3 regions of the Lentilactobacillus sp. genome follow, and region 1 is predicted to be linked to each of the others. Evidence: predicted binding sites of a transcription regulator. Region 1 holds the regulator's gene; each other region holds the start of a gene.

The links. The regulator Rex, encoded in region 1, represses fermentation and respiration genes when NADH is low (regulators of the CRP and FNR family bind a similar motif). The targets are predictions, from matches to a motif close to TTGTGAANTANTTCACAA.
Region 2: the regulator Rex is predicted to act here: its motif matches at 7,533-7,550, upstream of AB3112_RS04525 (acyl-CoA dehydrogenase family protein).
Region 3: the regulator Rex is predicted to act here: its motif matches at 8,925-8,942, upstream of AB3112_RS02960 (NAD(P)-dependent alcohol dehydrogenase).

What each region holds. Positions count from the first base shown of each region.
Region 1 is NZ_JAXGWW010000034.1:3,438-14,961, forward strand. Features, by position in the region: gene holB (DNA polymerase III subunit delta') at 1-411, shown strand, start outside; gene AB3112_RS03160 (DNA replication initiation control protein YabA) at 419-751, shown strand; gene rsmI (16S rRNA (cytidine(1402)-2'-O)-methyltransferase) at 762-1,637, shown strand; gene AB3112_RS03170 (acyl-ACP thioesterase domain-containing protein) at 1,653-2,426, shown strand; gene tsaB (tRNA (adenosine(37)-N6)-threonylcarbamoyltransferase complex dimerization subunit type 1 TsaB) at 2,429-3,151, shown strand; gene rimI (ribosomal protein S18-alanine N-acetyltransferase) at 3,135-3,710, shown strand; gene tsaD (tRNA (adenosine(37)-N6)-threonylcarbamoyltransferase complex transferase subunit TsaD) at 3,731-4,771, shown strand; gene AB3112_RS03190 (ABC-F family ATP-binding cassette domain-containing protein) at 4,911-6,866, opposite strand; gene AB3112_RS03195 (redox-sensing transcriptional repressor Rex) at 7,052-7,684, shown strand; gene groES (co-chaperone GroES) at 7,962-8,246, shown strand; gene groL (chaperonin GroEL) at 8,344-9,966, shown strand; gene AB3112_RS03210 (APC family permease) at 10,208-11,524, shown strand, end outside.
Region 2 is NZ_JAXGWW010000055.1:837-11,194, forward strand. Features, by position in the region: partial or broken gene AB3112_RS04485 (NAD-dependent succinate-semialdehyde dehydrogenase) at 1-555, opposite strand, end outside; gene AB3112_RS04490 (MFS transporter) at 746-2,095, opposite strand; gene AB3112_RS04495 (universal stress protein) at 2,203-2,649, opposite strand; gene AB3112_RS04500 (Nramp family divalent metal transporter) at 2,721-4,295, opposite strand; gene AB3112_RS04505 (MarR family winged helix-turn-helix transcriptional regulator) at 4,472-4,939, opposite strand; gene AB3112_RS04510 (NAD(P)H-dependent oxidoreductase) at 5,054-5,647, shown strand; gene AB3112_RS04515 (tyrosine-protein phosphatase) at 5,699-6,478, shown strand; gene AB3112_RS04520 (helix-turn-helix transcriptional regulator) at 6,523-7,383, opposite strand; gene AB3112_RS04525 (acyl-CoA dehydrogenase family protein) at 7,562-8,680, shown strand; gene AB3112_RS04530 (electron transfer flavoprotein subunit beta/FixA family protein) at 8,693-9,466, shown strand; gene AB3112_RS04535 (electron transfer flavoprotein subunit alpha/FixB family protein) at 9,481-10,358, shown strand, end outside.
Region 3 is NZ_JAXGWW010000031.1:4,137-15,660, forward strand. Features, by position in the region: gene AB3112_RS02920 (aspartate ammonia-lyase) at 1-558, shown strand, start outside; gene AB3112_RS02925 (cation-translocating P-type ATPase) at 840-3,629, shown strand; gene AB3112_RS02930 (MarR family winged helix-turn-helix transcriptional regulator) at 3,757-4,209, shown strand; gene AB3112_RS02935 (GNAT family N-acetyltransferase) at 4,220-4,735, shown strand; gene AB3112_RS02940 (B3/4 domain-containing protein) at 4,752-5,468, shown strand; gene AB3112_RS02945 (zinc ribbon domain-containing protein) at 6,115-6,699, opposite strand; gene AB3112_RS02950 (DapH/DapD/GlmU-related protein) at 6,787-7,419, opposite strand; gene AB3112_RS02955 (NAD(P)-dependent oxidoreductase) at 7,503-8,681, shown strand; gene AB3112_RS02960 (NAD(P)-dependent alcohol dehydrogenase) at 8,966-10,087, shown strand; gene aldA (aldehyde dehydrogenase) at 10,212-11,524, shown strand, end outside.

The DNA.
Region 1 (11,524 bases):
TGGCTCAAAGATGACTGGTTTGAAAATACCCAACGGTTGCTCGAAAAGTGGTTTACCTATTTGGTAAAGAGTGATGCGATGGCCATGCCGTTTATTCAAATGTCCTTGATGCCATTAATTACTAATAAAGAACGACAACGGATTGTTATCTCAATGATGATTAGTTTGTTTGATGATGTGTTACAAATGAAGTATGAAACATTGAGCGCGGATCAAGTTAAGTACCCCGGCATCCTGGAACAAACCAAACAGGCTGCAACCAAATGGAACAACGACCAGGTGTTGGCCATGCTCGACGAATTATTGAATATGAACAGCAGTATGAACGTTAACGTAAACTTTCAAAACATCATTGAATCAGTGACGCTAAAGATTCTCACAATCAGTCAGTCAGAGTTTGTTAAAGGGTGATAAAAACGTGGACAGTCAGAGCTTATACGATGAATTAAAACAAATGGACACACAACTTAGTTCCAACGCCGCAAACTTTTCCCACCTCCATGAATCATTGATCGGCTTGATGGAAAAAAACGCGGAGCTAGAAATTGAAAATCAGCATCTACGGGATCGAATTAATCAGATAACTGAAAAAATGGATAGCAACTCACCTCGCCTGTCTAAGTCGAGAAAGAACTTAGAAAAGCTTTATAACCAAGGCTTTCATGTATGCAGCTCGTATTATGGCAAGCGTCGGGAAAACGGTGAGGACTGTATTTTCTGTACCGATATTATTTATGGCAAACGTCATTAAGGAGTCAACATTGGAAACGCAACGAAGCTTTGATTCTGCAACTCAATATGGGATTTTATACCTGGTACCAACGCCAATCGGGAATCTTGACGACATGACGTTTCGTGCCGTCAAAATACTTCAGGAAGCCGATTTGATTGCGGCAGAAGACACACGAAACACCCAGAAACTGCTCAATCATTTTGATATTAAAACCAAACAAATTAGCTTTCATGAGCACAACACCGCTCAACGGATTCCGGAATTGATCGAGAAGTTAAAGCAGGGCGTGACAATCGCACAGGTGAGTGATGCAGGGATGCCGTCCATTAGTGATCCCGGCCATGAATTGGTGATGGCGTGTGTGAAAGAACAAATCAATGTTGTGCCACTTCCTGGTGCCAATGCCGGAATCACGGCGTTAATTGCCTCAGGAGTTGCGCCCCAGCCATTTTACTTTTACGGGTTTCTTTCCCGGAAACCTAAAGAGCAGCGAGAAGAACTCGATGCACTGCGCAACAAGCCTGAAACAATGATTTTCTATGAGGCGCCACATCGGTTGAAGAAGACTCTAAAAATTTTGGAAGACCAGCTGGGATCTGCTCGAAAGGGTGCTCTGTGCCGGGAGTTGACCAAAAAGCATGAAGAATTTATTCGCGGGAGTCTTTCGGAACTCAACGAATGGGCCAATTCCAATGAAGTTCGTGGGGAATTTGTTATTATAGTGTCAGGTAATGACCAGCCTGAAATTGAGGCTGTCGACCCACTCGCCGGAATGACCATTGACCAGCAGGTTGATTTCTATATTCAAAATGATCTGAGTGTTAACGAAGCAATTAAGCGGGTTGCTAAAGCGCATCATTTACGTAAGCAAGTTGTTTATAATCAATACCACGACATCAAATAGAAAGAAGTAATGTCTATGCCAGCCCATCACTTTAGTGAAATCCACACCATCCCATTTTATGAATGCGATGTTAATAACCGTATTACGATTCCGATGCTGATTAACATTTTGATTTTGGCGTCTGAACACCAAAATGAAAAACTCGGTGTTGATCAACGATATTTGATTGATAAATATGGCATTGGGTGGGTTGTTACTTCATATTCGATTCACATTACCAAGCTGCCGCAAAAAGACATGAAAGTTGAAATGACGACTCGGGGAACCTCTTATAACCGTTACTTTGCTTATCGAGAGTTTTGGTTACATGACGAAGCTGGGAACGAATTAGTCAAGGTCGAAAGCATCTGGGTTTTAATGGATGAAAAGGCCCGTAAAATTACGGCGATTGCAGACGACGTGATTGCCCCGTACCAGTCCGAAAAGGTTCGCAGAATACCACGGCTGCCGCGACCGGATAAGATTGAAGAAACAAGTCAAGCCACGGCCAAACAATATCGGGTTAGATGGAGTGACATTGATTTTAACGGCCACGTTAATAATTCCCGTTATCCTGAATGGATGTTGGATGCACTGCCAATGACCTTTTTAAATGCGCACGAACCGGCCAACATTGATATCCGTTTTGAAAATGAAGTCACATATGGAAGCATGGTGACGAGTTCGGTAGTTGTCGATTCTTCAGATAATGATAGAATTAAAACAGTGCACGAAATTACATCCAACGATGTGCTCTCAGCTACGGCATCGATCATTTGGAAAGAAAGTAAAGCAAAGGGTAACGATTAATCATGAAAATTTTAGCAATTGATACATCGAATCGGCCACTTTCCGTCGCTGTTATGGAAGATGACCGTTTATTAGCGGAAACGACGTTAACCACGCATAGAAAGCACGCAGAATTTTTGATGCCGGTCATTGAAGACTTGGTTCAAAAATCTGATTTGAAGCCAACGGATTTACAGCGGGTTGTCGTCGCCGATGGGCCAGGATCCTACACAGGGATTCGCATGGCAGTGACAGCGGGGAAAACAATCGCTAAAACGCTTGGTATTGAGTTGGTGACGGTTTCGAGCCTATTAAATTTGGCCCTTAATATTGAAAAAGAAGGGGTTTTGATCAACCCAATTTTTGATGGTCGAAACCAAAACATGTTCACCGGCCTTTATCGGTGGAACGATGGTGTCATTGAGTCCGTGATTGAAGATCAGCACATCAACTTAACTGACTGGCTGAAATTAATCAGCTTTTATGATCAACCAATTGTCATTTCCGGTGACACGGATTCATTTGAAGACGGGATGCGGTCTGTTTTACATAGTCGTTTAATCGTCGCTGATTCATTAGCAGCAATTCCCAGTGCTGCCAAGCTCGGTCGCTATGGGCGATCAAAGTCGCCGGTGACAAACGTTGATGCGGTTGTCCCTAGGTACTTGAGATTGACCAAGGCGGAGGCCGATTGGAAAAAATTACATCCTAACGAGGATACGCATGATTATGTTGAAAAAATTTAAGGATTGGTTTAGTAAGCAATTTTATAATAAGGAAGTCCAGTTACGTGAACGTTACCTTGACATCAAAAATCACGATGTTGAAATTAACGGAACTGAATATTTCTTGGCTAAGGCCATGATTCCGGATATTCCTGAGATTTTAGGAATTGAACGCGCCGTTTATGGTGGCCAGACCCCTTGGGACGACCGGGCTTTTCGCACAGAATTGATGCGAAAGACCGACCGTCTGTACTTGGTTTTACGACGAAATGATTGGCTGGTCGCGTTTATCGGCTGTTCATTGAATAATCATACCAAGGATTGTCACATCACAAACGTTGCTGTTGCACCCAATTTTCAAAATCATGGATTGGGGTACTTTTTGGTCACGACGATCATTAAAAAAGCCCGTCAGCTTCAGTACAGTAAAGTTACTTTGGAGGTTCGCGTCAGCAATACGCGCGCCCAGAAATTGTACCGAGACATCGGGTTTGTGGATAACGGCCTGAAAAAAGACTATTACTTCAACGATCGCGAAGATGCTTTGAATATGGTTTTGGATATTACCAAGATTGGGTAAAAATGACGAATAGGGATGAGATGAATTTATTGGCAAGAAATTTAGTGCTTTCTTTTGAAACCAGCTGTGACGAAACGTCAGTCGCTGTGATCGAAAATGGCAATCAGATTCTTTCAAATATTGTTGCGACACAAATCAAAAGTCACCAACGATTCGGCGGGGTTGTTCCCGAAGTTGCCAGTCGCCACCACATTGAGCAGATTACGAGTTGTATTGAGGATGCATTAACCGAAGCGGACGTCACCTACGACGACTTGTCTGCAGTGGCGGTTACTTACGGTCCTGGCCTAGTGGGCGCACTATTGATTGGTGTGGCGGCTGCCAAAGCGGTTGCTTGGGCCCACCAGTTACCATTAGTTCCGGTCAATCACTTGGCGGGACATATTTATGCTGCCCGATTAGTTGAACCGATCGAATTTCCGGCCATGGCGCTCGTAGTTTCCGGGGGACACACTGAGCTGGTTTACATGCCGGAAGAAAATCGATTTCAAATTATTGGTGAAACCAGAGACGATGCTGCCGGAGAAGCGTACGATAAAATTGGTCGGGTTCTCGGGATTAACTATCCCGCCGGCAAGCCGGTTGACGAATTGGCTCATCAGGGCAAGGATACTTTCAACTTTCCTCGGGCAATGGACTCCGACGAGAACTTCGATTTTAGTTTTAGTGGCTTGAAGAGTGCGTTTATTAACACGGTTCACCATGCAGATCAACTCAACGAATCACTGAGCAAAGAAGATCTCGCCGCCAGCTTCCAACAAGCAGTTGTAGATGTTTTGTCGGATAAAACTGTCAGAGCCTTACGTGAATTTCCAGTTAAACAACTGATTTTAGCCGGTGGTGTGGCAGCCAACAAAGGTCTGCGCGACAGACTCACGTCAGACTTAGCGGCTTTTCCACAAACCAAGCTTGAATTGGTACCACTCTCATTGTGCGGGGATAATGCCGCCATGATTGGGGCAGCTGGGGAAATGCTCTATCGACACGGTGAGCGGGCGGACGCAACGCTCAATGCCGATCCTGGGCTTGAATTTGATTGGCTTAAAGATGAAGTTAAATAAAAATATGGACAAAAAATGAGGTCGGGACAAAACTTAAAAGTTTTGCTCCAACCTCTTTTTTAGCCTGAATATTACCTAACCGATATTTGGCCCACGCTCATTTTTTAGGTGAAAGTCGAGTGGTGTGATCCGAGAGCTGCTAGCCTTCAGACATGTTTTCGAGCTTCAAACTGGCGGCTTCCCAGTTTGATTCCGTTTCGCCGATTTTTTGATTGGTCTCATCAAGTTGAGTTTGCAGATCCTGTAGTTTACCTAAGTCGTTAAAAACATTCGGCTTGGTCATCTCAGTCTCAATTGTATCTTTTTCTTTTGTTAAACGATCCAGTTGTTCTTCGAGCGACGCCACTTCTCTTTCAAGCTTGCGGTGCTCTTTTTGAACTTGTTTATTGATGACGTAATTCTTCTTGTCTGTGGTTTGCTCCGGTTCGGATTGTGACTGTTCCGGGGCATTTTTCTGGGCATCATGTTCCTTAATCGCAAGTTGCTCGGCTTTTTTATCGACGTAATAATCGTAATTTCCTAAATACAGCGTTGTGCCTTGACGGGACAGTTCGACCACAGACGTGGCAATCTTATTGATGAAGTAGCGGTCATGGGAAACAAACAAAATTGTGCCGTCAAATTGATTTAACGCTTTTTCTAAAACTTCCCGGCTGTCGATGTCCAAATGATTGGTCGGCTCATCTAGAATCAGGAAATTATTGTGCTGCATCGCGAGCTTCGTCAACAGGAGTCGGGCCTTTTGACCACCGGAAAGATCATGAACCATTTTGGCAACATCGTCACCCGAAAATAAAAAGCTGCCCAAGATGCTTCTAATGTCGCCCTCAGGCGTGGTTGGATGATCGTCCCATAGTTCACTTAAAACGGTTTTGGAATCGTGTAGGGAGGCCTGCTCTTGATCGTAGTACCCGGTATCAACACCGGTGCCAAATTGGGCTGTTCCCTTTAAAAATGGAATGATCCCCAAGATACTTTTAAGTAGCGTTGATTTTCCAACCCCGTTTGGGCCGACAATTGCAATCGCTTGGTGACGTTTCACGTCGAGATTAACCGGTTCCGAAAGAACAGTGGTGTAGCCGACCGCGGCGTTTACGACGTTTAAAACGTTGTTGCCGCTCTTGGAAGCCGGCGTAAATGAAAAACGGGCACTTTTGGCGTCACCGGTCGGCTTTTGCAGCTTGTCCATTTTTTCGAGTTGCTTTCGTCTCGCCTGAGCTTGTTTTGTCGTAGATGCCCGGACGATGTTTTTATCGACAAATGTTTGTAACTTCTGAATCTTTGCCTGTTGTTTTTCGTATTCTTTCCACTCTTGTTCGACTAGCTGGCCCTTTTTTCGGGTGTAGTCGGTATAATTCCCAGTGAAATGGTGCAGGGTCCCTTGTGACATTTCGTAGACTTCGTTCACAATCCGGTCCAGAAAATAACGGTCATGTGAAATGATCAGGAGCGCACCGCTATAATTTTGAATGTAGCCTTCAAGCCAGGTGATGGTTTCAACATCCAAGTGGTTGGTCGGTTCATCTAAGATTAAGAGCTCAGGCTTTTCCAACAAGAGCTTAGCCAGCGCCAATTGGGTCTTTTGACCACCGGACAATTCGTTGATATGCCGATCGTAGTCGGGTTGCTCAAAACCAAAGCCATGGAGCACGCCGCGAATTTCAGCGTCGTAACCGTATCCGTTATGTTGTTCAAAATCGGCCCGAATATTATCATATTGTGAAGAAATCGTTTGGTAATCTTCAGAGGTCGTATCCAGATCAGGGGCACTCATTTGTGATTCTAATTCATGGAGCTTGTGTTCTTGTGCTTTTAAACCGGCAAAAACCGATGCCATCTCATCATAGATGCTTTTATCGGAGTCCAAACCAGTATCCTGGGCAAGGTAGCCAATCGTCAGATTCTTTTTGGTGACAATTTGGCCGCTGTCAACGGATTGTTCACCGATTATCATTTTGACCAGGGTCGACTTGCCGGCACCGTTTCGGCCGACCAAGGCAATGCGACTATTTTCTTGAATGGCCAAGTTAACTTTTGAAAAAATTGTTTCGCCATTGAAACGTTTACTGAGATCCTGTACTTGTAAGATTATCAAGCGTTTGGCCACCTTTCGTTTTGTAACTTACATCATATAATTCTATCATAATTTTCAATGATTCAGTAATTTTTTGTAAGTATTATTTGAAATATATTTCACAAGATGTCGAGATATGGTAGAATAAGTTGTAAATAGGAATTCACAAAGTTATATGATCAAAATACAAATAGGAGGAAATTTTCTTGACAGCTGAAAATATTCCACGCGCAACCGCTAAACGATTGCCCATTTATTACAGATACTTAAATATATTACACGATACAGGCAAGCAACGAATTTCGTCTACCGAATTAGCTGAGGCGGTGCAGGTTGATTCAGCTACAATCCGCCGGGACTTTTCGTACTTTGGTGCCTTGGGTAAACGAGGTTACGGTTACGATGTCGACAATTTGCTTTCATTTTTCAAGCAGATTTTGAATCAGGAGCATCTGACCAACGTTGCCTTGATCGGGGTTGGAAACTTGGGCCACGCCTTGTTGAACTTTAATTTTCACAAGGATGGCAACGTTCGAATCTCCGCTGCATTTGATACCGATGATGAAATTGTCAACACGATTGAAGACGGCGTTCCGGTTTATCCGATTGATGAATTGGCGCATCAGCTTCACGATCAACAAATTAAAGTGATTATTTTGACCGTTCCATCAAGCGTTGCCCAATCGATCGCCGACGATGCCGTCGCCGGTGGGGTGAAGGGAATTTTGAACTTTACGCCGATCAGATTGTCCGTGCCTGATGATGTGTTAGTCCAAAATGTCGATTTAACCAACGAATTACAAACTTTGATTTATTTTATTGAAAATTTCAGTAAGTAACAGCTTAATGAATAGATGTTATCGGCCGGACCAAAAGTGTCAACTTTTGGCTCGGCTTTTTTGAATGACTTCAATTCTGCGATTAAAACGCCTTTGTCACAAGGTTTTTCTGTTACGTCAATTTGTGAAAGCCGGCCTAGTCAATACTAAAATCTTGAAAAATATGTAGAAATCCTTGCAATTGGTCTGAAAAAATAATATATTATAAACAGTGATTAGCACTTTTAACATACGAGTGCTAATGATGCTAAAAAATGTTGTAAATGGAGGGACTAACGTGTTAAAACCATTAGGAGATCGCGTCATTATCGAAACAGAAAAAGAAGAAGAAAAATCAGTGGGCGGCATTGTTCTTGCTGATAATGCAAAGAAAAAGCCACAAGCTGGTACCGTCGTTGCCGTGGGTGATGGCCGCGTTTTGGATAACGGCCAAAAAGTAGCGCCAGTTGTTAAGAAGGGCGACCGGGTTATGTTTGATAAGTACGCCGGAACCGAGATCGAGGACAACGATCAGTCCTACCTGGTTCTGCATGAAAAAGACATCGTTGCAGTTATCGAGTAAGTTCATTTTACCAAGATAATTGTGCGTTAGTGAATGATTTGAATCGAATAACAATTTAAAAATAATCAAAAATACTTTTTTGAGGTGAAATTTTAAAATGGCTAAACAAGTAAAGTTTTCTGAAGATGCTCGTGGCGCAATGCTTCGAGGCGTTGATAAATTAGCAGATACAGTTAAGGCAACAATTGGACCAAAGGGTCGAAACGTTGTTTTGGAACAAAGTGCAGGAACACCAACCATTACCAATGATGGTGTCACAATTGCCAAGTCAATTGAATTGCCTGATCATTTTGAAAACATGGGTGCCAAGTTGGTTTCTGAAGTTGCTTCAAAGACCAATGATGTTGCCGGTGATGGAACCACCACTGCAACTGTTTTAACACAAGCAATCGTCAATGAAGGTATGAAGAACGTGACTGCCGGTGCCAACCCAGTTGGTATTCGTCGCGGGATTGAAAAAGCAACCAAGGCTGCCGTTGATGCCCTTCACAAGATGTCACACGATGTTAAGACCAAGGATGATATTGCACAAATTGCATCCATTTCATCTGCCAACACTGAAGTTGGTAAGTTGATTGCCGATGCAATGGAAAAGGTTGGCCATGATGGTGTCATTACCATTGAAGAGTCACGTGGTGTTGATACCAGCTTGGACGTTGTTGAAGGAATGCAATTCGACCGTGGCTACATGTCACAATACATGGTAACCGACAACGACAAGATGGAAGCTAACTTGGATAATCCATACATCTTGGTAACTGATAAGAAGATCACTAACATTCAAGACATTTTGCCATTGCTGCAAAAGATTGTTGAACAAGGTCGTTCACTTCTGATTATTGCCGATGACATTGGTGGCGAAGCATTGCCAACACTTGTTTTGAACAAGATGCGTGGAACCTTCAACGTTGTTGCTGTTAAGGCCCCTGGCTTTGGTGACCGTCGTAAGGATCAATTACAAGATATTGCCATTTTGACTGGTGCAACCTTGATCACCGACGACCTTGGCTTGAACTTGAAGGACGCAACCCTTGAACAATTAGGTCAAGCTAACAAGGTTAACGTTACGAAGGATTCAACTACCATCGTTGACGGTTCAGGTTCAAATGATGAAATTGCCAACCGTGTTGCTGAAATTAAGACACAAATCGAAAAGACGACTTCAGACTTTGACCGTGACAAGTTAAAGGAACGTTTAGCTAAGTTATCAGGTGGGGTTGCCGTTGTTCGTGTTGGTGCCGCAACTGAAACTGAATTGAAGGAAAAGAAGTATCGGATTGAAGATGCTTTGAACGCAACCCGTGCAGCCGTTGAAGAAGGCTTCGTACCCGGTGGTGGAACTGCTTTGATTAACGTCATTCCAGAAATCGCCAAGTTGGATGCCGAAGCTGGCGGTGATGAAGAAACTGGTATCAGAATCGTCCTTCGTGCCCTCGAAGAGCCAGTTCGTCAAATCGCTGAAAATGCCGGTGTTGAAGGCTCTGTCATCGTTGAAAAGCTCAAGGATGAAAAGCCTGGAATCGGCTATAACGCTGCTAACGGCAAATTTGAAGATATGATTGACGATGGAATCGTTGATCCTACCAAGGTTACCCGTTCAGCACTTCAAAATGCCGCATCCGTTTCTGCTTTGTTGTTGACAACGGAAGCTGTTGTTGCCGACGAACCTAAGCCGGACACACCAGCTGCTCCAATGCCACAACCAGGAATGGGCATGTAATTTAGCATAAAATAACCATTTATGATTAAAGTATTGTAAAATAAGCATCAGTCCTAATGAGGATTGGTGCTTATTTTGAATCAAAATTTGTCTGGTAAATGTCATATTTTTTGGCTTTCAAATGAGTTTCAGTTCTAAACTCATTTGGGCGTACATATCAAGACTTGTTTTTAATCTCAAGAAGGACTATCATTTTATGGTTCACAAGAATGGTAGATTATTGAAAAAGGAGTAACTATTTATGTGGCGATATCTTAAACGGCTGTTAATTGGGAAGCCGTTAAAAACCACTGATGAAGGTGGTCAATCCTTAACCAAATTTAAGGCACTGGCATTACTGTCTTCCGATGCGCTCTCGTCAGTTGCATATGGTACTGAACAGATTACAACCATTTTGATTACGCTGTCTGCAGCAGCGTTGATGTACCAAATTTGGGTTGCCGCACTTGTGTTGGTATTGTTGGCTGCAATTACGTTGTCATACCAACAAATTATTCATGCTTATCCGTCTGGCGGTGGTGCCTACGTTGTTGCCAGCACCAATTGGGGACAGCAGGCCGGACTGGTTGCCGGCGGGTCACTACTGGTTGACTATATGTTGACCGTTGCCGTTTCAACCACATCTGCGACCGAGGCGATTACCTCGGCTATCCCGTCATTGTATTCGCACCAAGTCTTGATTTCCTGTCTTATTGTTGTTGCTATTATGTTGCTTAATCTTCGGGGAATTCGAGAATCCGCTTCATTTTTGACGCTGCCTGTTTATTTATTTATCATCATGATCATTGGGATGATCGTATACGGTGGCTACAATATCGTCACTGGCAACATTGCCTATCACGCGGCTGCGCATATTGGTGCGCCCGTTGAAGGGATGACGCTGGTGCTGTTCTTTAGGGCATTTTCATCCGGTTCTTCATCATTGACCGGTGTTGAAGCGATTAGTAATGCTGTTCCTAACTTCAACAAACCAAAGAGTAAGAACGCCTCTGCAACATTGGCGATCATGGCCACCATCTTAGCTTGCTTCTTTGGTGGGATTACATTTCTTAGTTACTACATGGGGATTGTGCCTAACAGTCATGAAACGGTTCTTTCACAAATTGGTGTGAATGTGTTTGGCCACGGCATTGTTTACTATATTCTTCAGCTGTCAACCGCGATGATTTTGGCAGTCGCTGCCAATACCGGATTTTCAGCCTTTCCAATTTTGGCGTATAATTTGGCGAAAGATAAGTTCTTGCCCCACGCCTACTTGGATAAAGGGGACCGGTTGGGTTACTCCAACGGTATTATTTCCTTGGCAATTGGTGCGATGGTCTTGATTGGCATTTTTGGTGGTCGGACGAACTCACTGATTCCACTTTATGCGGTCGGTGTTTTCATTCCATTTACGCTGTCACAATCAGGGATGATTATTCACTGGTATCGAAACCGAGGAAAAAATTGGCAAATCAAATCAGTGATCAACTTTATTGGGGCCTTCATTTCCTTAGCTTTGGTTACTTGTTTGTTCCTGTTAAGATTCCCCAATGTTTGGCCTTATCTAATCGTAATG
Region 2 (10,358 bases), on a different contig from region 1:
GAACAGGTTGGTTAATGAACCTTTAGGGGCCCCAGCTTCAGCAACCACGTCAGCAAACATCTGGGCTGAGGTTGGTGTGTTGGCAGCGTGTTTTAAGATCATTGGGTTTCCGACCATGAAGTTAGGTGCGAAAACACGCATGATTTGGTAGTAAGGGAAGTTCCATGGTTCAACCATCATGACAACGCCAGTTGCGTGGTGCTGAATTTCAGCATCCCCAGTTGCAATGGTATCAATCTTTTCAGGTTTTAATAATTCTTCACCATGGTCTGCGAACCAGTCAGCGATTAACGCAACCAATTCAACTTCGCCTCTTGATTCACCAATTAATTTACCCATGTCAATTGTGCAGGCACGAGCCAATTCATCTTCGTGATCACGCAGCTTGTCAGCAACGTTATGAAGGATCTTAGCCCTTTCCGAAATATCTTGTTTCTTCATTGTTTCATACAAATCATGACCAGTTGCCAATGCAGCCTGCAGCTCGTCGTCAGTCGCAAATGGATACTCCTTTACAACTTCATTGTTGAAAGGATTAACAGTACGATATGCCATTATATAACCTCCTATAATTTGGATAAATCTGTAACGCCCTAAATTAAATAGACATTTCAACATCCAAATATAGAATATCATGTCATGAAAATGGATACAACAAAAAGCATTGTGATTTTCAAAATAGTTCACAAGGTCAATAGTAAACATATGTCATTTCTGAAAATAGGTTACATTTCACAAGACGGTCTTAAGCCGTAACAGGCACCTTTTTCGTATCCTTGATTTTAAATACCAAGAAAATGGCAATTATTTCCAAGATGAGAAACGTGAGGAAAACGCCGTTGAAGTTTTTGTCACCCAAAACCACAGTGGCAATCACAATGGCGGTTGACCCCATAATCTGTCGAATCGTGGCGATGATTGATGATCCATGGGGGATCAAATCGTTGGTCAATGAATTGGCACCCAGCGTCGTTGCCGGCATCATAGCGAATGCGTTACCAGATTCGATGATAATCGAGCAAAGAATGGCCACCCACACGTTCTTCAAACCTGACAGCAGCAATAAGGCAGCCCAGCCGACGATAAACAGGCCAAAGCCAATCATAATCACCGGCTTAAAGCCGATTCGATCTGCCAGTCGGCCGCTTCGCCGATTTAACCAGGACAACACTGCAGCGGCTGGAACAAGCGCCAATCCTGACCAGAGTGGTGTCAGTCCAAGAATCTGCTGGTAGTATAGCGGCATGATAATCGTAACCGTAATCAGTGACATGTAGGACAGCGAGGTTAACGCCACGCCCAAATCAAAATTTAAAATCGACAAAATATCTAACCGAAGTAATGGTTGTGGCATTCTCAATTGGCGGCGAACAAACAGCACCAACAGAATTAATGAAACAACTAAAATAATCCAGTTCAGATAACTGCCGGAAGTCATATGTGAAAGTTCGTTAATAAAGTACAGTAGACCAATGATTCCAAGCGACATGAAGACCGACACAAAGTCGAACTTCGTGGATTCAATCTTCAGTGGACTAACAACTGTCTTGAGTGCCAACAAGAACACAATCGTCAACGTAATGAGGAAAAAGGCAAAAATTGCTTCCCATGGGAAAAATTGCAGCAAGACCCCGGAAATAATTGGACCGACCGCTAGTGCGGATCCCATTACCAGGCCTACGGTTCCCATGACGGTTCCCCGTTGACTGGTTGGTGTGATTTCCAGAATAATCGATTGGTATGACGGAAATAAGACACCGACGCTAAATCCTTCCATTAACCGACCTAACATCATCACCAAAAAATTAGGCGCCCAGATAATAATTAACGTTCCGACCACAAAGTTGACCAGCAACGTCAGATATAATGGCTTAAACCGAAAATTTTTCATCAACCACGGCGACAGTGGCATCACCACTGACATGATCAGCATGAAGCCGGTCGTTAACCAGGCAATCGTACTGGCCGGCAAATTAAAGTAGCGCATAAAAGTCGGATAGGCCGTCGATAAAGACGACTGACTAATTGACATGGTAAATGTTCCCAGCAGCAACGTGGCAATGAACCACTTGCGGCTTTTTTCTGTAAGTTCCAAGATAATCCCCCTTTTTGACTTATCAAAATAAGGCTGGGACACCGGTAAAATCCCGATATCTAAGCCTTCTTGTTTGATTAATCCTATTTATCTATGAATTCTCGAAACTATCGGACGATCATTACGGAAATCGGTGAATATTTGGCCATATAGGCTGCTTGGGAACCAAAGTACTTTCGTACGCCAGTCTTTGAAAGTGATCCGACAATCAACAAATCTGCGTTGGTTGCTGGAATGACCCGCTTCACGATTGTCTCACCAGGGTCTCCCTCATCAATGACGGTGTCAACCTGCTTAACACCTGCCCGCAAAGCCAACTGACGATATTGTTCAATATGCTTGGCCAGCTCTGAGCGCTCACCGTGAACATAGTCCTTGCTTAAAGCCTGAAATACATTGACATTATCTTCTTCAAGAATTGAAGTGATGATTAGTCGTGCGTTTGATTGACGAGCTTCGCGGATTGCATAACGAAATGCAAGTTGTGCATCCTCCGAATCATCAACACCCACTAAAATCCGGTCAAATTTTTGACCACCTGCTTGATTTGCCATTCTAAACATTCCTTTCACACATCATTTAATCTCTCTTAAAAAGTACTAAGTTTATCACAACTCTATTTATACTACTCTTCGTGGGCTGCTTCAAACTTTGCCTGCAATTTTTTGTTGGTCTTATGGATATCCCAAATCATCCAGGCCAATAGTGCCAGCACAAGGAAAATAACAACGTATGAAAGATTGTCAGCCATTGCAACCTGCCCCTTTGACGCATTGTCGCCTAAGAAGGCTTCAAACTGTCCAGGCAGTATATTCATGTTCAGGAAAGTTAACGCAATAACTGAAATAAAGACAAGAATCTTGATAATCCATGAGTTCTTGAAGCGGTCATGCATTTCAATCTTATTATCCGTGAACATCAATAACGGCAACATTGAAAATGGCAAGGCAAATGCCAGGAACACCTGAGAATTATTCATCAATGTATTCAAAGCCTCATGCTGCTGGATTGGCGATTCTTCGCCAGTCATGGCCACACAAATCAAAACGGGCACAACTGAAATTAAACGGGTCACCAATCGACGCATCCAAAGCGGCATGTGCATATGAATAAAGCCTTCCATAATGACTTGACCAGTTAACGTCCCAGTAATAGTGGAATTTTGACCTGAAGCTAACAATGCAACGGCGAACAAAATGGAAAGGATTCCTGATTTCGCCACCGCAATCAAAACCCCGTTGCTTAACGTTGATGGGTCTGATAGTGCTTGGAATAAGCCGAAGAACGAGGGATCTTTGACGGTGCCACTCTTAAATACTGCAACTCCCATGATCAAAAGTAAGGAGTTGACCAAAAACGCCATTGATAATTGAATGTTTGAATCCCATGTTGAGAAACGCACCGTTCGAGCAACGTCTTCTTCATCGCTATGATCCACTTTTCGCGTTTGAGAAACGGCAGAGTGGAGATACAGGTTATGAGGCATCACAGTCGCACCAATAATCCCCAGTGCACCAGTCAAAGGTGTTTGGCCACCAATATGGGGTGACGAAGAGAATGTTTCACCGTTTGGCACCAAGCCTTTGAAGACGCCGAGCCAATCAGGATGGGATAAAGCGACTTCGTAGGCGAACACGACGAAAATAACAAGGATCAAGCACACCACGATCGCTTCAATCTTTCGAAATCCAATCTTGGTTAACAGCAATAATAGCAATACATCAAATACAGTAATGAAAACTGAAATAACTAGTGGAATATGGAATAGTAAATATAAAGCAATTGCGGCCCCAATAACTTCCGCAATATCAGTCGCCATAATGGCCAACTCGGTTAGAATCCATAAAACATACCCAAGGGCACGGCTAGTTCTGGCCCGGATGGCCTGGGCCAAGTCCATTTGCGTCACAATGCCCAGTTTAGCTGCCATATATTGAAGCAACATGGCAATTAAACTCGACATTAAGATAACGGACATCAATAGGTATTCAAAATTTTGTCCACCGGTAATCGAAGTCGACCAGTTACCGGGATCCATATACCCCACGGCCACTAACGCACCGGGCCCTGAATATCCAAATAACGTTCTCCAAAAACCTTTTCCCTTTGGAACAACAACTGTTCCGTTAATTTCTTCCAACGAAGGACCATTCGCATAGTGAATCAAATGTTCCTTTTTTGGCTTTTTTTCGTCTGACATCGCAGTACCTCCTCTATGTTTGTACAATTCTAATGTTAGCATAGTTTAAATCAATGTAAATCTTTAATTAGGCTCGCCTAACTTTGATTTAATAAGTAAGAGAAATCCTTTTTTGGTATATCAAGAATGAAAGCGGTTAGCAGTTTCCGAAATTATTTTGAATTTTATTTGGAATCTTACTGGCGGATTTTGTTGATTGCGGCTAAAAAGGATGCGATTGTTTCCAACTCACCTTTAGAATAACCGGCCGCTAATTTTTCAAGCTTAACGGCCTCAACTTGATGATACTCATGGTGAAGTTGATTGACTTTCTCACCAGCCGTCGTTAACTGAACAAAGGTATCTTTCTTATTGTTTGGCTGGTGAAATTTGGACACTAATCCTTTAGTAGTCAGCTTGCTGAGGACCTTTGAAACCGCCCCCTGTGTCAATGGCACTGAATCGACAATCTCCGCGATTTTAGCACTGCCGTCTTGTGGCACCGCACTTAAGACGTGAAGGTCATTGATGGTGATTCCCATTCTGGTATTGACGTCACCCAAGTCGGTTTCTCGAATTTTTTCCAAAATCGTCTCGTCGATATCATGGCTCCGAAACGTCTCCAATTCAGCTGCAATTGTTTCAATAGCAATTTTCTTTTTCATTTTAAATTCCTCGGAATATATATTGACTTTAGATTTAATTTGATTATAATTATTATATTCCTTGGAATATAAAATTAAAAGCAACTACATCAATCAAATTTAAAAGAGGTTTTTATGAACTATATTATTGTATTTGATCATCCCTATACCCTGAGTTCCAGTCAGAACGTTCCCCATCGACGCAGCTACAGTGCGGCCGTTGCCCAACACACTATTGATTATTTGAAGAAAGCCGGTCACAGCGTTGATGTAATCGATTTACATCAGGACAATTTCGACCCAGTCATGCATGCGGCCGACTTAGCGGCATGGCGAACCAAAGCGTCATTGAATCCTCAAGTCGACGATTATTTTGACCGCTTGAAATCAGCCGATGAAATCATCTTTGTTTTCCCGTTGTGGTGGGAAGTCATGCCGGCAATGACGAAAGGCTTTATCGATAAGGTTTTCAGCAAGAACCGGATCGTCTCAAAGCACCCCAAAGTCATCTTGCCAAAACAGCCGACCATCCAAATTTTGACGGTTGGTGGAACCCCCACCCTGCTTTATCGATTGGTATACGGAAATCCCGTGATGAAAGCACTTGGTCGGGGTACATTTAAAAAGATCGGGCTGAAAAAGGTCCGCTGGCATCATTTCAACCCGGAAGATGAAACAGTCAGTAAGCGTCAACGAGATTTAGAGCACATTGAAAAGTACTTAAAATAAGTGTCTTCCAGTTCATGAGGCTTATAATGGTGCTATCAGGGGGAATTTCGCATGACAATCACGCTTAAAAAGTTGTGGCTGGCGCTGGGCGTTGGCTTGGTTGCACTCACCGCCAGTTGCGCATCGTCTGCCAAGGCACCCAATCTTGGCACCCACATCAAACTGACAAGGACCGCCAATACCCGCGACCTTGGCGGCATCAAAACAAAAAATGGGCTGCATATCCGACAAGGACGACTATTCAGATCAGATGCTTTGACCAACCTCACGCACCACGATCGATTGGTCTTCCAAAAAACATACCACGTTAAAGCTGTACTTGATTTCCGCTCAAAGCCGGAAATCAAGCTGCGACCGGATAGCCGGATTTCTGGTGCCCGTTTTTATCAGCTCTATATCTTAAGCAACTTGTCGTCGGGCCGCAACCGCATGCCGCGATATTATCACCAACTTGTCACGGGTAAACAGGATATTCGGGCATATCGATCGATGTTCAAGATTCTGCTCCGACAAAAGCAAGGGGCTGTTTTGTACCACTGCACCTATGGCAAAGATCGGACCGGTATCGCGACAATGTTGATACTGAGCAGTTTGGGCGTCCCCAAAACCACCATCATGAAGAACTACTTGGCTTCCAACCGTTACTTAACCGCGTCAAAGCTCCCGCAATACAAAAAAGGCCACTGGACACCTGTCCGATCAGCCTATCTCAACGCGGCATATTCAGCGATTGACCAACGATCAGGTTCGATGAAACAGTACCTAAAGTCCGAAATGCACCTTTCAACTACCAACATTCAAAAGCTGCGAACACGCTACCTGACCAAATAAAGCACTCAGACCACCATCTCAAATGAGATGATTGTCCGAGTGCTTTATTTTTGGCTATTTTGCTCGATTTGGTCAATTTGTTTGATGAGATTTTGGTTCTTGTTGAAGCGGGCAAAGGCAGCCGCGTCATTCAAGAGCTCCTGAACGTGTTCGGAGTATCCGTGGCTGGCCTGTTCGTTTAGGGCTAAATGATACTGGGCACGGGCGACGTAAAAGGTGACGTGCCGTTGTGAACTCAGATTAATCAGCGACTGAAGCAACATGTTGCTGATGTCCAATTCATTTTGCGCACCATAAAAATTCCCGGTGTAAAACAGCATCGTGAGTGACTTCCAAACCGAATCGACATCGGTGTTGGAAATCGTCTTCAACCGTTCCGGCATTTTTGAAAAGTAGAATTCTGCTTTATCAAAGTTGCCGGCCTGCTGGTAGGAAATCCCCATGCCCACGTATGCCAGTGGTGAATAAACGGTGCTGTGCTCCTCATCATAGCCGTTCAAAATCTGATCAAAACAAAAGATGGCTTCGTCAACGTCTTCTCGGCTCAATGCCAATGCATACCCCTTGATGAACAAATATTCCATTTTTATCTGCTTATCGTCAATTTGATCAATTTGAATGCTGGACAAAATTTTTAATGCTTCGTCATACTCTGTCGTAATCAGGTCAAATTCCGCGTGCCGCAATTCGTCCCTGACTTCGGAATCGTTATCCGACTCACTGGGGAAAATGTCGCTCAGTGAAAGGCCCAACCGCTGGCAGAGTTGTGTCAAAATCTTAGTCGAAATCATCTTGCCGTTATTTTCAAACTTACTAATAGTGGCTTGCGTACAGATTCCCTTAGCCAATTCGCTTTGGGAATAACCAAGCTCTTTTCTGCGATTAATAAACCTTTGAATGTCCATTTTCCCACTGCCTCCTGGTTATCCCCGAAATTATTTATGACCTAATATTATCATACTATATAAGCTTACATCAACCATCACGTCATTTTATATACGATATTATATTGACTTTTGGAATAACGGGCTATATAATTTTGGAATATAAAGGATTGTGAACGCATGCACAGGAGGACTCAATATGTCGATAACATTAGATCAAAACAAAATGCTGATTCAAATGATCAAGGAATTTACTGCCAACGAATTAGCCCCACTTGATATGGAAATTGACCAACGTGGTGACTACACGGACGGCTTGTTCCAAAAGGTCGTAGACACCGGCTTGCTGGGAATGACCCTTCCCCGGGAGTTTGGCGGTGCCGGCTTTGACTACGTTGCCACAGCCCAGGCACTTGAATATATGGCTGCCGGAAACGCCAGTATGGCTGTTACCTTGGAAGGTCATTTCAAAACGATCGAACAGTTTATCAAAGATGGGAATAAAGCACTTAATGATGCTTACCTCCCCAGTGCAACAAAACGAATTTTTGCTTTCTCGATGACCGAACCGTCCGGAGGCTCCAACCCCAAAGGAATCTCAACCCGGGCCATCAAGCAGGGGGATAACTGGGTCATCACTGGCGACAAGATTATGATTACCAATGGTGGTCTTGCGGAAGTCTACTGCGTTCTTTCGAAGACTGAAGATGACCAGTTGGCCGTCTTCGTGGTGGACAAGGATATGCCCGGATTTAAATTCGGCAAACGAGAAGATTTCATTGGCTTAAAGGGCGTGCCGGTCGGAGAAGTCGTCCTGAATCACGTGATCGTTCCCGAAAGCCATTTGTTAGGCGTTGTCGGGCAGGGCTTGGAGATCGGTGATAACGCCCATGCAGACGCGCGGATTCTGATGGGTGCCGTACTTGCCGGCATCATGGATCATGAGTTGGCCACGGCTGTCAGCTATTCAAAAGAACGAAAAGCCATGGACACGCCCCTTTACCAACTTCAAGTCACCCAGGAGAAAATCGCCGATATCGCCATCGCCAGAGAAAATACCCGGGCATTATATCAAAAAGGCGCCACAAATAAAGTGGCCAACCAACCGTATGATGAAATCGCCGCAATGGCCAAGTCATATGGGAGCCGGTCGGCTGTTTTATCTGGAGACAAAGCGCTTCAGATTCTGGGCGGTTATGGCTACAGTCACGAATACCCGGTTGAACACCTCATCCGAGATGCCAGAGCCATGGAGCTCGCTGAAGGAACTATTGAAAAAATGAACGTTGAAATCACCAATGCAGAAATTGCCAAGTAAGGAGTGGACTTCATGAAAATCGTTGTCGGCATTAAACAAGTTCCAGAAACAGATTCAGTCAAAATTGACCCCAAGACAAACAACCTGGTCCGATCAGGAATCCAGGGAATAATTAATCCATTTGATAAAAATGCAATAGAAGCGGCCCTTCAGCTTCGTGATCAAGCAGGCGGCGAGGTGATTCTCCTCAGTATGGGACCCGATAGTTACACGACGTCACTTCGAGATGGGATGGCAATGGGCGCAGACCGTGCAATTTTGGTGAGCTCACGGGCGTTTGGTGGTGCCGATACGCTGGCAACCGGTTATACCCTGGCCAAAGCAATCGAAGCCATCAAAGATGTTGATTTGGTGTTATTTGGTCGTCAATCCGTGGACGCAGATACCGGCCAGGTGGGACCGATTGTTGCCGAATTTCTTGATTTTCCACAAGTTACTTTTGCGGAAACGTTGAGCTTAGAATCTGCCAACACCTTAGTTATCGAACGCCAGCTGGATTCGGCCGTTCAAGATATTAAGCTGACCCTACCAGCGGTCGTGACCGTTCGAAAAGAACTGAATACACCGCGTTACGAAACCCCGTCGAATATCAAAGAAAGCTTCGACAAGCCAATCACCACCTGGACTGAAAAGGATTTAGACCTTGATCCGTCAATGATTGGCCAAGCCGGTTCCCCCACCAAGGTCACCAAGGTTTATGCGCCGACCAAAGAAGTTAAGAAAACAACTGTCTTACCAGATGACCCAACCCAAGCTGTTTCAGAACTGCTTGGCAGCTTGGATTGAGAGGAGTCAACATGATGAATAACAATGAAATTTGGGTATATATCGAAACAAGCGGCTCCAGAATTGAGCCAACCAGCCTTCAGCTGATTACCAAAGCAAAGCAGATTGCTGACGGTCGTAAAGTCGTTGCTGTCGTTCCGGAAACCACTGCAATGACTATTGAAACAACGCTTAAACAATACGGTCCTGTCCGGATTGAAACGTTGGTAGCCGATCAATTCGCAACCGCAACCGATGAAGAAATCGCTGACGCACTCTTCCAAGTGATCAATCACAACCGACCAGACAGCTTGCTTTTCCCAGCTACTATTTTAGGGCGATCAGTTGCACCTCGTCTGCAGGCAAAGCTTCAGACCGGCCTGACTGGCGATTGTTTGGATATCTTCTACAAAGATGGCCAGCTGGTTCAAGTTAAGCCGACCTATGGAGATAACGTGATGTGTGATATTGTCTGCCCAGACGAACGGCCACAGATGGTTACCGTTCGACCAAACACTTTCCGGGCAGAGAAAACCAACGATACTGTCTCAGAAATCACCAAGGCTGTCTTTGATTTCCACAAGCAAGCCGATAGTCAGGTAATCGCCACCGAGCCAATCATTAACAGCTCCTCTAAATTAGACGATGCCAAAGTTGTCATCGCCCTGGGTCGCGGTGCCTATAACGAAAAAAACATTGAACTGGCCAAAGACCTGGCCGCAAAACTCGGTGGCATGGTCGGCGTCTCCCGGCCATTAACCGACGAACCGGAATTCACCCACGATGATCAAATCGGCATTGGCGGCGCCAAACTATCAGCCGACCTGTTAATCAACTTGGGAATTTCCGGAGCGGTCCAATACACCGTTGGAATTAAGAATGCCAAAAAGATCGTCTCGGTCAATATTGATAA
Region 3 (11,524 bases), on a different contig from region 1:
AACGACTTACGACTGTTATCCAGTGGTCCTCAGGCGGGTCTCAATGAAATCCAATTACCAAAAAAGGCAGCGGGATCGTCTATTATGCCCGGCAAAGTGAACCCAATTATCCCTGAGGTCGTTAACCAGGTCGCTTTTGAAGTGATTGGCAATGACGTGACGGTCACGATGGCGGCCGAGAGCGGACAGCTGGAATTAAATGCTTTTGAACCAATCATGTTTAAGAGTATCCTGACCAGTGAACAGCATTTGGCCCGGGCAATTGATACCTTGGTTGAAAACTGTGTCAGCGGCATTAAGGTCAACGTTGATGACTGCCGTTCTGAAGTTGAGCACTCCTCAATTTCTGCGACTGTCCTATCTCCGTTGTTAGGGTACGAAAAGACAACTTCGCTGATTAAAGAAGCCGTTTCTACGAAAAAATCCGTCAAAGAAATTGTAAAAGCAAAGCATCTGTTGCCGGATGCATTGGTTGACAACCTGTTCTCTCCTGAAGTGCTAACAAACGTCAGTCGAATCAAGGATGAACGTTCAGTTGCCGGTTCAAATTTGAATTAAATTTCCTCATTACATCTGAACCAACCTCAAGTTAGAGACAGAAATGTCAATTTTTGATCGCGTGATCAACCATTTAGGAGCCTCAATCAATCATTCCACACCAAGGGATAATCGATTGGGGCTCTTAATTTATGGGTTCAAACGGCTTGCCGTCTTAATTTCGTTTTTGAGTCCAAATAATTTGGATTTAAACGCCTTAAAACCGTTCACATTTTTTAATCGCGATATAATTGAGTTGTTAGGAACAACTATTTTATCGGTAAATTTGGGGTGAGTAAATGATACAGAAAAATAAGACGACGCTCATCGACGACTATGCCAAAGCAGACCCCACCGCGTTAATGAACCAGTTTCAAACTGGAAACGAGGGGCTATCTGGCGCTGAAGCCGAGAAGCGACTACAAAAGTATGGGCCAAATACCATCCAACAAGGGAAAAAGCGTTCTGAAATTCTGGTATTTCTAGCCAATTTTACGTCACTGATGGCGATTCTGCTGTGGGTATCCGGTATCATTGCGATGTTTGCCGGCATGATGGAACTGGGAATCGCAATTTGGGCGGTTAACGTGATTAACGGTTGTTTTTCATATTGGCAACAGCATGCGGCTCAAAAGGCGACCGATTCCTTGAAGAAAATGCTGCCGTCGTATGTAAAGGTTCGCCGAGACGGAAAGTCGCAGCAGATTCAAGTCGAGCAGTTGGTTCCAGGAGATGTGTTCGATATTCAGGCCGGTGATTCGATTCCGGCTGATGCCCGCGTGTTTAACACATCCAATCTACAGATTGACGAGTCGTCTTTGACCGGTGAATCTGTGCCAGTCGAAAAAAAGGCCGACTATCATCATGGTGACGGCGAGTTTGCCCAGCAAAACATCGTCTTTGCCGGAACAGTCTCAACAAGCGGGACGGCAACGGCATTAGCCTTGGCAACGGGGATGGATACGGAATTCGGCCGAATTGCAACGTTGACCCAATCACAGAAAAAGACGATTTATCCGCTGGAACGTGAGTTGAATCATTTAACCCGTCAGCTGACAATTATTGCGATCGGCATCGGGGTGGCGTTCTTCCTGTTGGCGATCTTCTTTGTGAAGTATCCGATTGCCAAATCATTCATCTTTGCTTTAGGGATGATCGTTGCCTTCATTCCCGAAGGCTTACTACCAACTGTGACGTTGTCTTTGGCTCAGGGAACCCAGCGAATGGCTAAAAAGCATGCCTTGCTGAAAAATTTAAGCAGTGTTGAAACGCTGGGCCAAACGACGGTGATTTGTTCAGATAAGACGGGAACCTTAACCCAAAATCAGATGACGATTAACCACATCTGGCTGCCCGGGAAAGAATATGATGTCACAGGAACCGGTTATCTGACCAACGGCAAAATTCAATTGAATGGAAAAGACGTTGATTTAGCCAACGAGCCTGATTTAAACAAGCTGCTGATTAACGCTACTATTAATAATGACACCGAGGTTACGGAGGGCAAAGCTGGCGAAAAGTCCAAAATACTGGGAACGCCAACTGAAGCCGGGTTAGTCATTCTTTCAAGGAAAGCCGGGATTGATGCCAAGGATGAACGGAAGGCTTATCCACGGCTAAAGGAACTGCCATTTGATTCCGATCGGAAATTGATGACGGTCATTACCAAGGATCCTTCCGGTCAGTTATTTATTAATACCAAAGGGGCGTTGGGCAGTGAATTGGCTATTTGTGACCGAATTTTGGATAATGGTCAAGTAAGGCCGATCACTGATCAGGACCGGGCCACAATCAATCAGGCTAACGAAACCTATTCCAAACAAGGGTTGCGGACGTTGGCGTTTTCCTACCGAATTGTCGACGGAGACGATCCGCTGGCCCACAAATCACTTGAGAGCTGCACCATTCAAAGTGCCGAAACGCACATGATATTTGTCGGTTTGACGATGATGTCAGATCCACCACGGCCAGAAATCTTTGATGCGGTTAAAAATTGTAAACGGGCCAGCATTCGAATTATCATGGTTACCGGCGACAGCCCCATCACTGCCAAAAGTATTGCAACTCGAATTGGGATTACGTCGGATAAAGCCCGCGTGATTTCTGGTGATGAACTCGACAAAATGTCTGATGACGACCTTCAACAGGCGGTCAAAGGTGAGGTCATCTTTGCTCGAGTTGCCCCTGAGCATAAATTTAGAATTGTATCGATGTGTCAAAAAAATGGCGATGTCGTGGCGTCAACCGGCGATGGTGTCAACGATGCCCCAGCCTTAAAACGGGCTGATATCGGTATCGCGATGGGGGTCACTGGAACCGACGTTGCCAAGGATGCCGCCGATATGATTTTGACCGACGATAACTTTGCTTCAATTGTCAGTGCAATTGAAGAAGGGCGGACGGTTTACAGTAACTTACAAAAGTTTCTTCTATATATATTGACCAGTAACGTGCCGGAAGCCGCACCGTCGGTTATTTTCCTGGTCACTCGTGGCCTGGTGCCGCTGCCGCTGACGGTTATGCAGATTTTGACCGTTGACTTAGGAACTGACCTGCTGCCGGCTTTAGGGCTGGGAACCGAAAAAGCAGAGCCGGGCATTATGGACCAGCCACCACGGCCGTTAAACAGTCATCTGCTAAACCGGTCGATTATCTGGAAGGCCTTCGGCTGGTATGGCTTGATTGCGTCTGTTGTGTCGACTGCGGCGTACTTCTACGTCAACCACGTCAATGGTTGGCCAAATGTGCCACTCGCAGGCTCCGGCATGGTCTATGCGGAAGCGACGACGATTACGTTGGGGGCGATTGTCTTCTCACAGATTGCAGCTGCCATGAACTGTCGAACCCAAATCTCGTCAGTCTTTTCAATTGGACTTTTCAGTAATCATCGAATCCTCACGGGGATTGTGGTTGAAGTTGTGTTGATTGCGTTGTTAATGTACGTGCCGTTCCTACAAGGCGTCTTTAACACTGGACCACTAAACTTATCAGAATGGATCTTCCTGTTCTGTATTCCGGTGCCGATCTTCTTGATTGAAGAACTGCGAAAGTATATTGTTCGTCGAATCAAAAGGGTGCCAAAAGTTGCTTAAATATGCTCATGAATGGGGTTCAACGTCATTGATCGTTGAACCTTTTTATTTACGACAAGCCAAATATATTGTTGCATTTACAACAATAATGTTTTAAAATAATAGTCATTGATAGGAGGCGACGTTTGTGGCCGAAATTTTACGTCCGATCGGGATCATTGCCCGAGCCCTGGATTCAATTGCCAACGTTGAATTTAAGCAATTTGATTTAACCAAGGGCCAGCACCTTTACTTGGTTCGAATCTGTGAGAACCCGGGGATTTTTCAAGACCAGTTGGCTGAATTGATTAAGGTTGATCGAACAACCGCCGCGCGGGCAATTAAGAAGCTTGAAGAAAAGGGCTTTGTAACCAAAAGAGCCGATACGGCTAATAAAAAAATCCGCCGAATTTACCCGACTGAAAAAGCGCGCAGAACGTATCCCAATATTTTGCGGGAGAATGTTTATTCCAATCAAGTCGCTTTAAAGTCGCTTTCAACGGACGAAGCTGATGAACTTGAACGCTTATTGGAAAAAGTCAGCGACAACATCGATGAAGACTGGCACTATGTTAAGAAGGGCAATCGGCGAACTTATTAAGGAGATTACAGTGACAATTACGATTAGAAAATGTACGTTAGCAGATATTCCAGCTTTGCAGGCAATTAGCCGAGAAACTTTTGCGGATACCTTTGGATCAGAAAATTCTCCAGAAGATTTAGCAAATTACTTAGACGAATCATATAGTCAAGCTCAGCTTAAACAAGAGCTGCAGGATCCAAACTCTGAGTTTTACTTTGCTTACGATGATGACCAACTTGCAGCTTATCTCAAGGTGAACGTGGGCGACTCTCAAACCGAAGAAATGGGGAAAAACGCATTTGAAATTCAGCGAATCTATGTCCTGACTCAGTTCAAGCGTCGCCACATTGGCTCACAACTGATGACCAAGGCACTTGAACTCGCCCGCCAGCATCATAGCAGCACCGTTTGGCTAGGCGTATGGGAATATAATTTACCCGCTCAGGGGATGTATAAACACTTTGGGTTTAAGCAGACCGGAGATCACGTGTTTACCCTTGGAGAAAGCCGCCAACGGGATTTGATCATGACAAAGACATTATAAATATTGGAGGATATTCATGAAAAAATTTATTTTGGATCCAAAAACAATTGAGCTGTTTCCTGAAATTCAGATTAACGTTATGACACTTCATGGCATTGATAACCATGTTAATGAAAAAGACGATCCTTATTTTCAGAAGTTATTGGATGAAGGCACGGCTGCAGCTGAACAATTTATTACCGTAGAACCGTTCCGCGATAACCCGGTTGTCGCTGAATGGCGGGAAGCATTCCGCAAGTTTAAGACCAAAAAGGGAGCCCGCTCGACGATTGAAGCCCTCTTAAAACGGGTCAGCCACGGCAAAATATTTTCGCCAATCGCACCGCTGGTTGATATTTATAATAGTCAATCATTAAAATACGGAGTTTCTGTTGGCGGAGAAAACGTGGACGCCATTGTTGGCGATATGCACTTGGGTGAGGCCAAGGGTGGCGAATCGTTCTTGCCATATGGTGAAACTGAAGATATGCCAGCATTGCCGGGAGAAATTTGCTACATGGACGATGAAGGCGCAGTCTGCCGCTGCTTTAACTGGCGCGAAAATCAACGGACCGAGTTGACTGAAGACACGACGAATCCAATTATCGATATTGAATCCATTACGAAAGAACAGGCAGAACGTGCGGAGATTGCGATTCGAGAAATTCAACGCCTATGCAAAGACTATTTTGGCGTGGAAGGCGAACTTCAAACGTTAACCGCAGATCATCCCGAAATCGTCATTGCGAAATGATGTCAAAAAAAATAGGCTGAGTCAAAAGTGTGAACTTTTGACTCAACCTTTTTTTAGTCATTCCATATGAACAAGCTAAAACGTATGACGACGGCCGGCTGAAAGCCTGCTTAGCATACTTGGCAGTCGGCTATCTCGGCCATTTAAGCCCAGCAACTAATTATTCCCAAACCAGAAATAAGCGATTGCTGGGCTTGAATTCTGGGGTCACAGTGTCTTTTGCGCCTTTTAACTGCTTTAGTGGTTTTATCTTGTTATAAGTGTGACTTTGGGGGGCTGTTACCTAGTGGAAACGTGCTTCCCAGAGCAGTAACCTGCACCTAAGCCAACTTTCGGCGAAATCAAACTCGATTCCCCCGAAAGTTGGCTTAGGCTCCGGTTACTATTCGCTCTGTCCAGCACTCTAAACGTGCTCTGACGACCCAAACTCCTACTACACAAGCTAAAAGGCTCAGCGACGAACTAACCGTTCATCACCGAGCCTTTCAGCTTGTGCTCCGGAGTCTAACCGGGTTTTGTCGCACCAAACGTGCTTCACGAACCAACTTCCTCCGCTTAATCCGATAACTGGTTTCGACGCGAGTTCAGCGTCAAAACCAGTTATCAAATTAATGCTTGGAAGTTACCCGGTTCGCTGCGCACTCTCTCACTTTTTATACTTATCTGCAATATTGTACTTAACGGTGCCACTATCTATCTTTAGTAAGACTTTTTTCTTGTCATGCTTATCGACAACCTTGAACTTGGCGTACTCCGGGTTGGCGTAGACTTTATGAAACGCTTTGGAGCGATCACGTGAGCGGTTGACCAAATAATCCCACTTTGCAGGTTTGCCGGCTTTTAGATCCTTGACGGCCTTACTGTCTGAGCTGATCTTAATGGTCACGCCTTTTTTCTTGTCCGCTTTCACGGATGGCTTCTTGCCATAAGGTGTCTTGTCCTGGGCGTTAAACAAGTACTGATTCAGCTCCCTGGCAACTGTCTTGTGTCCCGGACCGTCCTGTAAGGTAAACAGACTGCCGACAAAATAAATGACCAAACCAGCAACCACTAACGAGATAAACTTACCAACCGGCTTTTGGTACCACTTTAAAATCCGCTTGACGTCTTGATTATTAACCTCATCTTCATCAAGCCATGGTTGCTTTGCGCCACAATAAGGGCAAAAGTTTGAGTAGGCAGGAATGGTTTTGCCACACATCACACACGACTTCGTCTTTTCTTCAGACATTCTTCTTGTTCCTCCAATGCGTATCCATGCTAATATACCAACTAATTATAGCAAAGATTTAGCGGTTGCGGACAAGTAAGTGATAAATTATGCTTCATTGGGGAGGTGCTTATTGATAAATTCCTTAATTGGTAATCTGAAATCAAGATAGTATTTCTCTAAATCTTCTCTCGACCAATTCCACCAGGCGATCTTTTCCAGATCGGCCTTTACTTCGTCAGGGAAGCGATCCTTGATCGGTTTGGCGGGAATCCCCCCAACAATGGTGTATGGTTCCACGTCTTTTGTGACCACGGCACCCGAGCCGATGACGGCGCCGTCACCAACTGTCACGCCAGCTTGAATAATGACGCCGTGGCCAATCCAAACGTCGTTGCCAATGGTTGTCCGCAAGTGTGTCCGCTTTTCCAAAAATTCGGTGTCCGGATGACCAAAGCCATAAGCGCCGCCATTATAAGCAAAAATATGTTGCGCGGGGCGATCATAAGGATGATTGGTCGGCCCAATACGAATCATCGCCGCCATACTGATGAATTTCTTGAGGTCACTATTTTGAATGAAACAGTACTGGCCTGTGTAAGTATAGTCACCAACTGAACTATTATCGATTAAATTGCTGCTTCCTATTTCCACCCATTCCCCGAATGTAGTATTCTTGGTTTGAGTCATTTTTCCAATCGTTGGTTTATCCTTTGATAGTTTGACGAAATCAATGTGCATACGACCAACCTCTTTCTCAAAAATAATTTTCTAAGAACCATTATAATATTTTTTTGACCATTTTAGTTAAAAGGAGCTTACAAATGTTTGAAGTAAAAACAATTGATCGGTTTGATCTAACCGATTTTGCCGGGGATGTCTTTCGCACCTCCAATACCGATACACCGGATGCGATTCTGGTTCGAAGTTCCAAAGTCGATGACCGCTTGATTTCAAAGCGATTGTTATTGATTGCCCGGTCCGGAACCGGGACCAATACCATTAACGTTGAGGCTGCGACAGCCAATGGAACGGCGGTTTTCAACACGCCCGGCGTCAATGCCAACGCGGTCAAAGAGTTAATCATTCAAAATTTGTTCAGATGTTTGCGCCCATTAAACGGGGCTGTTGAAATGATGAAACAATTGCGCGTTGGACCGGACGAAGATCTCCAAGAAGCCGCAGAAGCCAAACGGGTAGATTTTATTGGCGAGGAACTTTATGGCCGGACATTAGGAATCCTTGGCTTGGGAACTATTGGCCAACGGTTGGCGGACGCCTGTTATCACATGGGGATGCAGGTGATTGGCTATAACCGGAGTTTTAAGAACCTCCGCCACGTTCAACAGTTGGACACCATTGACGAAGTTTTGGAACAAGCGGACTTTGTGGTTGTTTTACTGCCATTAACCGATGATACCCGCGGCTTACTGTCAACGAAACAATTTGAAACGATGAAGGATACTGCTTACTTGCTGAACTTTGGTCGGGGCGACATTGTTGATAATCAGGCGGTTGTCTCAGCGTTGAACCACAATGAGTTTGCCGGGTATGTATCTGATTTTCCCAAGACAATTTTACAGGACCATCCAAAGATTACCCTGCTGCCTCACCTTGGTGGCAATACGATTGAAGCACTGACTCATTCCGCCAATTTGATCCTCCAAAATTTACTGGATTTCTTGGAGTATGGAACGGTCCGGAATTCAATCAATTTCCCCAGAGTTGATTTGCCATTCATGAGTAATCAGCGGCTGACGTTCTTCTTTCACGCTCGGGACAATATGTGGGTTGACGTCGCCAATATTTTGAACAGCTATGATTTGCCGGTTCAAGAAATGATGGGAAATACCCAGGACGGCTATGGGTATACAATCGTGAATACGGATTTATCCACCGTTTCTAAAGAGCGGAAGCAAAAACTGCTTAGTGAACTCGATCAAATTGAAGGGATGTTGCGAGTTCGCCTGTTGAATAACCCGACACAGGGGGAATGGCAATAATTTTATACGAAACGTTTCACAATCTTGAACTTTTTTGAGATTATGAAAGTGAAAGGCAGAGTATGGGTTTCATCATTTTATGATTGTGTTTCACAAATAAAATCAAAAACAACTATTGTAATTAATTTTCATCTGCCTATAATAAGCATTGTAAGCGGTTGTTAGTTGAAAAAAGCAAATGATTCTTTCACATAGAATTCCCACGGAGTTCGAATTAATCATTTGCTTTTCAATTAATTATGATTGCTCACTAATTAACAAAATAAATAGTTGGAGATGTGATTATGCGAATCAAAGCAGCTGTTGTTAACAAAAAAGGCGGAGATTTTGAAATTAAAGATGACGTCGAATTAGCAGATATGCAACCAGACGACTTACAAGTTCATATGGTTGCGAGTGGCATTTGCCATTCTGACGAAGCATTACGTAAAGGAACCGCCGAAATTGGTTATCCAATTGTTCTTGGTCACGAAGGATCAGGAATCGTTGAAAAAGTTGGATCCGAAGTTAAAGATTTCAAACCAGGTGATCACGTTGTTCTTTCATTTTATGGATGTGGCAACTGTATCAACTGTTTGAAGGGAATTCCACCTCAGTGCTTGAATTACGCAGCCAACAACTTGTCAGGTGTTCGTCCTGACGGCAGTGCTCACTTCACCGAAAACGGCCACCAAGTTGCCGATATGTTTGATCAATCATCATTCACCACGACAACCGTTGTTCGTGAACGAAATGCCGTTAAGGTACCCAAGGATTTGGATTTGCGTCAACTTGGACCTCTCGGCTGTGGTTATGTCACTGGTAGTGGCACTGTCTTTAACACATTGAAGCCGGAACCGGGTTCAACCATTGCTGTCTTTGGGACTGGAGCTGTTGGCCTCGCCGCTATGATGGCTGGTCGAATCTCTGGATGCACCCGCGTTATTGCCGTAGATATCGTCCCTGACCGTTTGAAGTTGGCCAAGGAGTTAGGTGCTACTGATGCGATTAACAGTAAGGATGAAGATCCGGTTAAAGCAATCCAAGATTTGACTGATGGTTATGGAGTGGACTACGCGGTTGATACGACTGGTGTCACATCCGTTATGGAAGCATCAATCAAGGCCTTGGCTCAAGGCGGAACGACCGCAACGATTGCAGTTACCGATCAACACGTCGATTTGGATACATGGAACGATCTTTGTGTCAGCGATCGTAAAGTCGTTGGTGTCAACATGGGCGATTCAATTCCACAAGTTGACATTCCACGTTTGATCAGATTCTACAAATTAGGATTGTTTGACTTCGACAAGACTGAAAAGTTCTACAAGTTTGATGACATTAATCAAGCAAATGCTGATTCAGTTAGCGGAAAGACGATCAAACCTGTCTTGATCATTGACGAAGACTACAAGCCAGGAAAATAACGTTTAAACAGTTTTCATTAAACGAACGCACCAAAGTTTCATCTAAAAAATCAAATATTTGTTCCTGCCACATGGCGTTCAATTACACTGTTTCGACAGGTAAAAATGAAGGGGAGCAATTATTATGGCACAAAATGCTGTTGCATTAAAACATTATCAAATGTACATTAACGGAAAGTTTATGGATTCAAAGTCAGGTAACGAAATTACGGTTTTAAACCCATCAACTGGTGAAAAGATTTCAACGGTCCCTGCCGCAACCCGTGAAGAAGCTCAAGAAGCTATCGATGCTGCTTATGAAGCTCAAAAATCATGGAAGAAAGTTCCAGCTGCAACCCGTGGCCAATATTTGCACGACGTCGCAACTGAAGTTCGTAACGAAAAGGATCACTTGGTTGAAATGCTTCAAGAAGAACAGGGCAAGATCAAGTCATTAGCAACCACTGAAATCATGTTTTCAGCTGATTACTTTGACTACATGGCAAGTGCTGCTCGGACATACGAAGGTGAAATTCTTCAATCTGACAACAAGAACGAAAACATCATGATTGCCAAACAACCAATTGGTGTTGCTGCCGGAATCTTACCATGGAACTTCCCATTCTTCTTAATTGCCCGTAAAATGGGTCCAGCTTTGGTAACTGGTAACACCATCGTGATGAAGCCATCTTCAGACACACCAAACTTGGGTCTTGAATTTGCGAAGATCTGTGAAAAAGTTGGCATTCCAAAGGGTGTTGTGAACATCATCTCTGGTCGTGGATCAGTTGTTGGTGACGAGCTCACCAAAAACAAGAAGGTTGGCATTATCAGCTTGACTGGTTCTGTTGATTCAGGTAAGCGTGTGATGGCCGGTGCCGCAACTCATATGGCAAAGGTTTCACTTGAATTGGGTGGTAAAGCACCAGCCATTGTCTGCAAGGATGCTGACATTGATTTGGCTGTTCAATCAATTATTGACTCACGTGTCGATAACAATGGTCAACTTTGCAACAACTGTGAACGGGTTTACGTTCAAGAAGATGTTGCCGATGAATTCATCAAGAAGTTGTCAGACAAAATGTCCAAGATCACTGTCGGAAACGTTATGAAAGACGACAACATCGGCATGGGTCCACTGATTAACCAAGAAGCTTTGGACAAGGTTGCTGGAATGGTTGACCGGGCTGTCAAAGCAGGCGGCAAGATCACCGCTGGTGGTCACAAGTTGAACATCGAAAACGGCTTCTACTACGAACCAACTGTTATTACCAACGTCAAGCAAGACTCAGAAATTGTTCAAGACGAAATCTTTGGCCCAGTACTTCCAGTATTGACCTTCAAGACTTTGGATGACGCAATTGAAATGGCAAATGATTCGGACTTCGGTTTGACTTCATCAATCTTCACAGAGAATTTGGACAACGCAATGCGTGCTGCCAATGAACTCGAAGATGG